2 regions of the Dryocola mayonis genome follow, and region 2 is predicted to be linked to the other one. Evidence: predicted binding sites of a transcription regulator. Region 2 holds the regulator's gene; the other holds the start of a gene.
The links. The regulator PhoB, encoded in region 2, activates phosphate uptake and scavenging genes when phosphate is short. The targets are predictions, from matches to a motif close to CTGTCATAAAACTGNCNNAT.
Positions count from the first base shown of each region.

Region 1: the regulator PhoB is predicted to act here: its motif matches at 2,252-2,271, upstream of phnC (phosphonate ABC transporter ATP-binding protein).

Region 1 is NZ_CP150452.1:3,870,327-3,874,202, reverse strand. Features, by position in the region: gene phnE (phosphonate ABC transporter, permease protein PhnE) at 1-278, opposite strand, end outside; partial or broken gene phnD (phosphonate ABC transporter substrate-binding protein) at 385-1,402, opposite strand; gene phnC (phosphonate ABC transporter ATP-binding protein) at 1,429-2,211, opposite strand; gene WLO32_RS18725 (phospholipase effector Tle1 domain-containing protein) at 2,411-3,622, shown strand; gene WLO32_RS18720 (hypothetical protein) at 3,626-3,876, opposite strand, start outside.
Region 2 is NZ_CP150452.1:946,204-950,079, forward strand. Features, by position in the region: partial or broken gene sbcD (exonuclease subunit SbcD) at 1-1,031, opposite strand, end outside; gene phoB (phosphate response regulator transcription factor PhoB) at 1,214-1,903, shown strand; partial or broken gene phoR (phosphate regulon sensor histidine kinase PhoR) at 1,926-3,231, shown strand; gene brnQ (branched-chain amino acid transporter carrier protein BrnQ) at 3,683-3,876, shown strand, end outside.

The sequences.
Region 1 (3,876 bases), 1.3 Mb from region 2:
AGGCCGCAGGGAATGGAGAGGATGATGGACAGCGCGGTGCCCCAGACGGCGATTTGCAGCGTGATGCCCATTTCGCTCAGGTAAACCTGCCACTGGCTGAAGTCCGGCGGGAAGAAGTCGGCGGCGAAGGTCGCCATATTGCCGGCGTCTTTAAACAACGTGAGCGGCGCCATCTCCGCGCCCTGCCAGGAGACCAGCAGCACGGCCAGTACAATCGCCCAGCTTAGCAGCGAGAACCAGCTACGTTTTGGTGCGGCGACCTGTATCGTTTGTTGCATGGATTGCTCCGTTTAACCTGAATCCGCAAGTTCGCAGGGCGGATAAGCAACGCGCCATCCGCCACATTGCCGGGCGGCGGCGCTTATCCGGCCTGCAGAAAACGTGTTACTGCACCGCTTTATTCACGCTGCTCATGGCGCCGAGCGCGGCGGTCAGACGATCCAGGTCGTTGAGCTGGTTTTGCAGCTCGCTGACTTTGCTGGTTCGCTCTTTCTCATCCAGGCCCTGGTTGTCCTTCACGCCCTGCATCTGCTTAAACAAAGCCAGCTGGCGAATCGGCACCAGCTGCAGGTCGCTTGAGGCGCGGAACGGCGCCCAGCCCAGGCGGGCCAGCACCTCTTTTTCTTCCGCGGTTTTGCCGTAGCTCATAAAGAAGTCGTAGATTTTGTCTTTGGTGGCCTCGGAGAGGTTTTTACGCCACACGATCGGGTCGCCCGGAATCAGCGGAGATTTCCAGATAACCTTCAGCTCTTTAAGCTTGTCCGGCGCGGAGGTCTTCAGCTTGTCGAGGTTTTCGGTGTTGTTAGTGGCGACATCCACCTGCTTGTTGGCGACGGCCCAGCGCGTTGGTTTCGTGGCTGGCATTCACCGAACGCTTAAAGTCGTTCACGGTGATGTTGTTTTTGGCGAAGACGTAGTAGCCGGGGACGAGGTAGCCGGAGGTGGAGTTGGGATCGCCGTTGCCGAAGGTCAGATCCTTACGCTTAGCCAGCAGATCCTGAAGGTTGTTGATCGGACTGTCTTTGTTAACGATCAGCACGCTCCAGTAGCCCGGGGATCCGTCTGCCGCCACGGTCTGGGCGAATACCTGGCCGTTGGCGCGATCCACAGCTTCCATGGCGGAAAGGTTGCCGTACCAGGCGATATCCACTTTGTTAAAACGCATGCCCTGGATAATGCCCGCGTAGTCCGGTGCGAAGAAAGCGTTCACCTTCACGCCCAGCTTCTTCTCCATGTCCTTCAGGAACGGATCCCACTGCGGCTTAAGGTTTTGCTGGGATTCGGTAGAGATGATGCCGAAGTTCAGGGATTTCTCTTGCTCATCCGCGTGGGCTGCGTTGAACAGGGCACTGACGCTTAACAGGCTGGTAAAGGCGAGGGCTTTAACGGCTTTGTAGCTCATGACAGTTCCTTGAAATAGATAAAGTTTTAAGCAGCGACCGCGTCAACGCGGGCTATGCTGCGGTAAAGATTTCCCAGCCGTTCGTTGTCGAACGCTGAGCTGCTTCCGTCGTAAAAAATATGGCCCTGGCGCAGCGCGACGATGCGTTCGCAGTAGCGCAGGGCGTAGTCCACCTGATGCAGCGTCACCACCACGGTGATGCCGTCCAGCCGGTTAATGTCGTGCAGGGTTTCCATAACGATGCGCGCGGACTCCGGGTCGAGGGAGGCGATTGGCTCATCCGCCAGAATGACCTTCGCCTGCTGCATCAGCGCGCGGGCAATCGCCACGCGCTGCTGCTGCCCGCCGGATAAGGTGGAGACGCGCTGATAAGCAAGCTGCGCCATGCCGACGCGGGTCAGCGCCTGCAGCGCGCGCTGCTTTTGTTCGCGGGTGAACCAGTTAACGCAGGTACGCCAGAACGGCGTGGAGCCCAGCGCGCCGATTAATACGTTTTCCAGCACCGTCAGGCGATTCACCAGATTAAACTGCTGAAAGATGTAGCCGGTGTGGGCGCGGCTTTTGCGAATATCCCGCGCCAGACGGCCTGCCTTTTGTACCGTACGGCCAAGCAGCTCCACGCGGCTTTCCGCTGTCTTATCAGAGGTAATCAAACCGCTCAGATGGCGTAAGAGGGTGGATTTTCCTGAGCCGGACGGCCCCAGCAGAGCCACCATCTCACCTGCGTTTACCGCCAGATCCACCGCGCTGAGCGCCTGGTGGCCGTTGAAAGTTTTGCTCAGTTTGTTGACGCGGATAATCGTTTGCATACGCGGCCTCCTTGAAAAGTTGCCCCATGGTGCCGACGAAATGTGTCATTTTTGTTAAGTCAGGGTTTCGAAAAGATGAAGAGTGCGCCGCAGCGAGCCGGCGACCGCAAAGTTACGATGGTAATCAGCTATTTGTCGTATTGTGACGCGCTTCGTTTTTGCCTTTGCTATAGGGATTACTCTGGGGAAGGCATAAACAATGGGCAAAAATATAATTTTTTGTGCGGACGGGGCGTGGCCGCATCCTGGTTTTGACGCGCGGGCCAACGAAACGGCGGTGGTCAGCAACGTCTACCAGCTGTTTGTCGACATGAAGGGCCTGGTGGATAAACGCAGCCTGCTGCTGGCGAATGAGCAGGAAAAAACCTGGGCTGACGGCAGCGGAGAGGCAGCCCAGGTCGCAAAGTACATTCATGGCGGGGGCGATCCGCATAACGGATTTGTGAAGCTGCTGGGCGGCGTCTTCGGCGCCGGTATTATTGCGCCCCTGGTGCGCGGCTACACCTTTATCAGCCGCCACTGGCAGCCCGGCGACCGCATCTATCTGGTGGGGTTTAGCCACGGCGCCTGGACGGCGCGCGCGCTGGCTAACCTGATAATTGATAAAGGTTTATTAAACCGTGACCGGGTGCGTCCTGACGAGCGGCACAAAGAAGAGGCCTGGCGGCTGGCGGCGTCCGTCTGGGCGCAGCACCGCGCGCGGGCGGGGATAAGCGGCAGCCCGTGTGACGCACTGCCAGTAGATTTTCCGGCATTCTTTTACGACAGCGTAGATCCCGCCTGCATGATAACCGGCGTGCCGGTGGAGGCCGTGGCGGTATGGGAAACGGTAGGACGCATGGGGATTCCTGAATACCTGGGCGACAGGCGGATGGATATTTTCCGTTTCGGTAATAACGAGCTGCATCCCAGGGTGAAGTACGGCCTGCAGGCTATCGCCATCGACGAACAGCGCGTCGATTTCGCCCCCGCCTTGTGGGATAACCGGGAGCGCATCGTTCAGGTGATGTTTCCCGGCGCCCATCATGACGTGGGCGGCGGCTACGGCTGTTTTGAAGAGGAGTGCGGGTTATCGAACGGGGCCTATTTATGGATGCGCGACGCGCTTGACGACCTGGGAATGAATCTTTTGCGCAGCGAGGCGACGGCCAATCCGCTTGGTCGCCTGCACTGTGAATGGTTCCCGCCCGCGCCCTGGTCGGGCATAGCTCCCCGCAGGCTGCCCGCGCCGCTTACATCTTCCATGATGATTCACCATTCGGCCGTTGAGCGTTTGCAGGGCGGGGCGGCGCTGCCGTATCAGTCTGCGGACAGCGGGGAATGGCTGACGGGCAGCTATACCCCGCAATCCTTACGCGGCTATTTCCGCACGCCCTGGGAAGTGCCGAGAGAATGGGCGGTAGCGATATAGCTTTTAACGAAAGACGGCCACCGCATCCACCAGGCGCGTGGCCTGATGCTTCACGTTGGCCGAAGCCTGGGCCCCTTCGTGCACCAGCGTCGCGTTCTGCCGGGTAATATCATCAAGCTCGTCTACCGCGCGGGTCAGTGCCGTTAGCCCCTGCGCCTGCTGGCCGAGCTTCTCCATCGGGCGGGAAATTTGCGTTTCAAGGCACAGGGCGACGATGAAAAAAAGCGCGGCGTTAACGCCTGTCAGGGCCGCCG
Region 2 (3,876 bases):
GGCGCAGCAGCACCACCTCGACCGGCAGGCTTTCCGTCAGCTGCTGAATATGGCGCTGTATATCGTGCAGATATTCATCGGTGGCGATTTCGATATCCAGCCAGACTTTTGGCTCGCAAGACGCATCCCGCCACTGCTCAAGCTGCCGTTCGATTTCGCTCAGCGAGCCTTTTATGACCGCCAGCGGCTGGCTGACGGGCACGGGAAGAGCGGTCACCTCATGCAGCGTGCCTTCGGCAAATTCCACCAGGTATACGCTTTTGGCTTTGCCGGTTTCATCAAAGCTCAGGGAAATGGGCGAGCCGCTGTAGCGGATATGTTCCGTGCCGCCAATCAGCTGCGCACGGTGAATATGCCCGAGGGCGATGTAGTCGGCCGGCGGGAAATTTTGCGCCGGGAAGGCGTCCAGCGTGCCGATGTAGATATCGCGTACGGCGTCCGTTTTGGTCACGCCTACGGTGGTTAAATGGCCGGTGGCGATAATCGGCAGCTTTTGTTCGCCGCGAACGGCCAGCGCGGCGGCGTGGCACTGCTGGTAGTGTTCGGTGATGGCTTCCATTAATGAACGCTGTTTTTCATGGCCGCTAAGCCCCGCCCGGCTGCTTTGAATATCGCGCGGGCGTAAAAATGGAATCGGGCAGAGGATCGCGCCGGGGGTGCCGTCTTTTTTATTCAGCACCAGCGTTTGTTCGCTCGCATCGTGGCGAGCGCTGGCGATAACCGAGGTATTCAGGCAGGCCAGCAGCTCGCGGGACTCGTTGAGCGTGGCGACGGAGTCGTGGTTCCCGGCGAGAACGATTAGCCGGCAGCCGGTGGCTTGCAGCTGCACCACAAAACGGTTGTAAAGCTCGCGGGCGTAGCTCGGCGGCGAGCCGGTATCAAAGATATCGCCCGCAACGATTATCGCATCCACGCTATGCTCGACCGCGGCCCTGCAGCAGCCAGTCGAGAAAAGCCTGATGTTCCGGCCCGCGGCTTTTGGTGTAAAAGTTCTGACCGAGGTGCCAGTCCGATGTGTGGATAATGCGCATAATCCGTCCTGTGGCAAAAAAGCGTGTGGAGATTATAAGGGCAGTCGTCACGAAGGGCACTTCCGCGCGTCATAATTCAAGGCAATACGTCATCTGGCCGTTATTTTTTTCATAAATCTGTCATAAATCTGACGCATACTGTCGCACAAATCAGCAATGGCATTGTTTAAACAGGGCAAAACATGGCGAAGCGTATTTTAGTCGTAGAAGATGAAGCTCCAATCCGTGAGATGGTGAGCTTCGTGCTCGAACAAAACGGTTTTCAGCCAGTAGAAGCGGAAGATTATGACGCCGCCGTGAATCTTCTTATCGAACCTTTCCCCGATCTGATCCTGCTCGACTGGATGCTCCCCGGCGGCTCCGGCATTCAGTTTATTAAGCACCTCAAACGCGAGGCGCTGACCAGAGAAATTCCCGTTATGATGCTGACCGCGCGCGGCGAAGAGGAAGACCGCGTGCGCGGCCTGGAAGTGGGCGCGGATGATTATATCACCAAGCCGTTTTCGCCTAAGGAGCTGGTGGCGCGCATCAAGGCCGTCATGCGCCGTATTTCGCCAATGGCGGTGGAAGAGGTTATTGAAATGCAGGGGCTAAGCCTCGACCCGTCGTCGCACCGCGTGATGACCGGTGAAAATCCTCTTGATATGGGCCCGACGGAGTTTAAGCTTTTACACTTCTTTATGACGCATCCGGAACGGGTTTACAGCCGCGAACAGCTGCTCAATCACGTTTGGGGCACCAACGTGTACGTTGAGGATCGCACGGTGGATGTGCATATCCGACGTTTGCGCAAGGCGCTGGAACTAAGCGGCCATGACCGCATGGTGCAAACGGTACGCGGCACGGGCTATCGCTTCTCGACCCGTTTTTAGTTTCCTTACAGGAGTGTGACGCGTGCTCGAACGCTTGTCATGGAAAAGGCTGGTACTGGAGCTGATGCTCTGCTGTTTACCGGCGGTCATCCTCGGGCTGATTTTTGGCCACCTTCCCTGGTTTTTACTGGCGGCGGTTACCGCTTTGCTGGCCTGGCATTTCTGGAATTTACTGCGCCTTTCCTGGTGGCTGTGGGTCGACCGCAGCATGACGCCGCCGCCGGGGCGGGGCAGCTGGGAACCTTTGCTCTACGGCCTGCATCAGATGCAGCTGCGCAACAAGAAACGGCGTAAGGAGCTGGGAAATCTGATTAAGCGCTTTCGCAGCGGGGCCGAATCGCTGCCGGACGCGGTGGTGCTGACCACGGAAGAAGGAACGATTTTCTGGTGCAACGGCCTGGCGCAGCAGCTGCTCGGGCCTGCGCTGGCCGGACGATAACGGCCAGAATATCCTTAACTTATTGCGCTATCCGGAATTTACCCGCTACTTAACCGATAAAGAATTTACCCGTCCGCTGACCCTGGTGCTGAACAACGGGCGCCACCTGGAGTTTCGCGTGATGTCCTACAGCGAAGAGCAGTGGCTGCTGGTGGCGCGCGACGTGACGCAGATGCACCAGTTGGAAGGCGCAAGGCGCAACTTTTTTGCCAACGTCAGCCATGAGCTGCGCACGCCGCTAACGGTGCTGCAGGGCTACCTGGAGATGATGCAGGACCAGAGCCTGGAAGGGCCGCTGCGGGATAAAGCGCTGGGAACCATGCGCGAGCAGACGTCGCGTATGGAGGGGCTGGTGAAGCAGCTGCTGACGCTATCGCGCATTGAGGCGGCGCCGGCGATGGCGCTGAACGAAAAGATCGACGTGCCGCTGATGCTGCGCGTGGTGGAGCGCGAGGCGCAGACGCTAAGCCAGCAAAAGCAGACGCTGCGGTTTGAGGTCGACCCGGAGCTGAAGGTCTTCGGCAACGAGGAGCAGCTGCGCAGCGCAATTTCGAACCTCGTTTACAACGCCGTGAATCATACACCTGAAGGCACGCATATTACCGTCAGCTGGCAAAAGGCGCCGCAGGGGGCGAAATTCAGCGTGGCGGATAACGGGCCGGGCATCTCGGCGGAGCATATTCCGCGGCTGACGGAGCGTTTCTACCGCGTGGATAAAGCGCGCTCCAGGCAAACGGGCGGCAGCGGGCTGGGGCTTGCAATCGTCAAGCACGCCCTGAGCCACCACGAGGCGCGGCTGGAGATCGAAAGCCGGCCGGGCAAGGGCACCACTTTTTCTTTTGTGCTGCCCGAGCGGCTGATCGTCAGCGAAAAGGCAACGGCTCTGTAACGCAACGGGCGGGTAGCGCTGTGCTTACCCGTCCGGCTTTTGAGTATTTTTTAATCAAATCTGTCAATTTCTCTTTCCAGTCGCCGGTAATTGTGCGTTTTTTGCCCGCCTGTTAACCAAATTTCGTCAGCTGTTGCTAAAATGACCGCATGATGCACCATAATAATTTCCGATAATTGAATTTATCCACTGCATTTGTGGTTAATTTAAGGATATCAATCTGGTTTCCCGATCCCTTCTTGTCTTCAAACGCTATAAGCGTTTTAATTGCGCCCCTGGTGTTACCAGACCGACTGAATTTGCGTGGTAATTCGACCAACTATTCTTCGCCGCCGATCGGGATCAGTATTTTCCGCTGTCGATAACTGGATACGCCACTTTTTTGCCATGCTGTACGGCAGAGAAATTTGAAAAAACTCAACACCACACATCCACAGGCTGCAATTATTTTATGACCCATCATTTAAAATCTCGCGACATCATCGCTTTGGGCTTCATGACCTTTGCGTTATTTGTCGGCGCGGGCAATATCATTTTCCCTCCGATGGTTGGCTTACAGGCCGGCGAACACGTCTGGATGGCCTCGCTTGGCTTCCTGGTGACCGCCGTGGGTCTGCCGGTTCTGACCATTGTCGCCATTGCCCG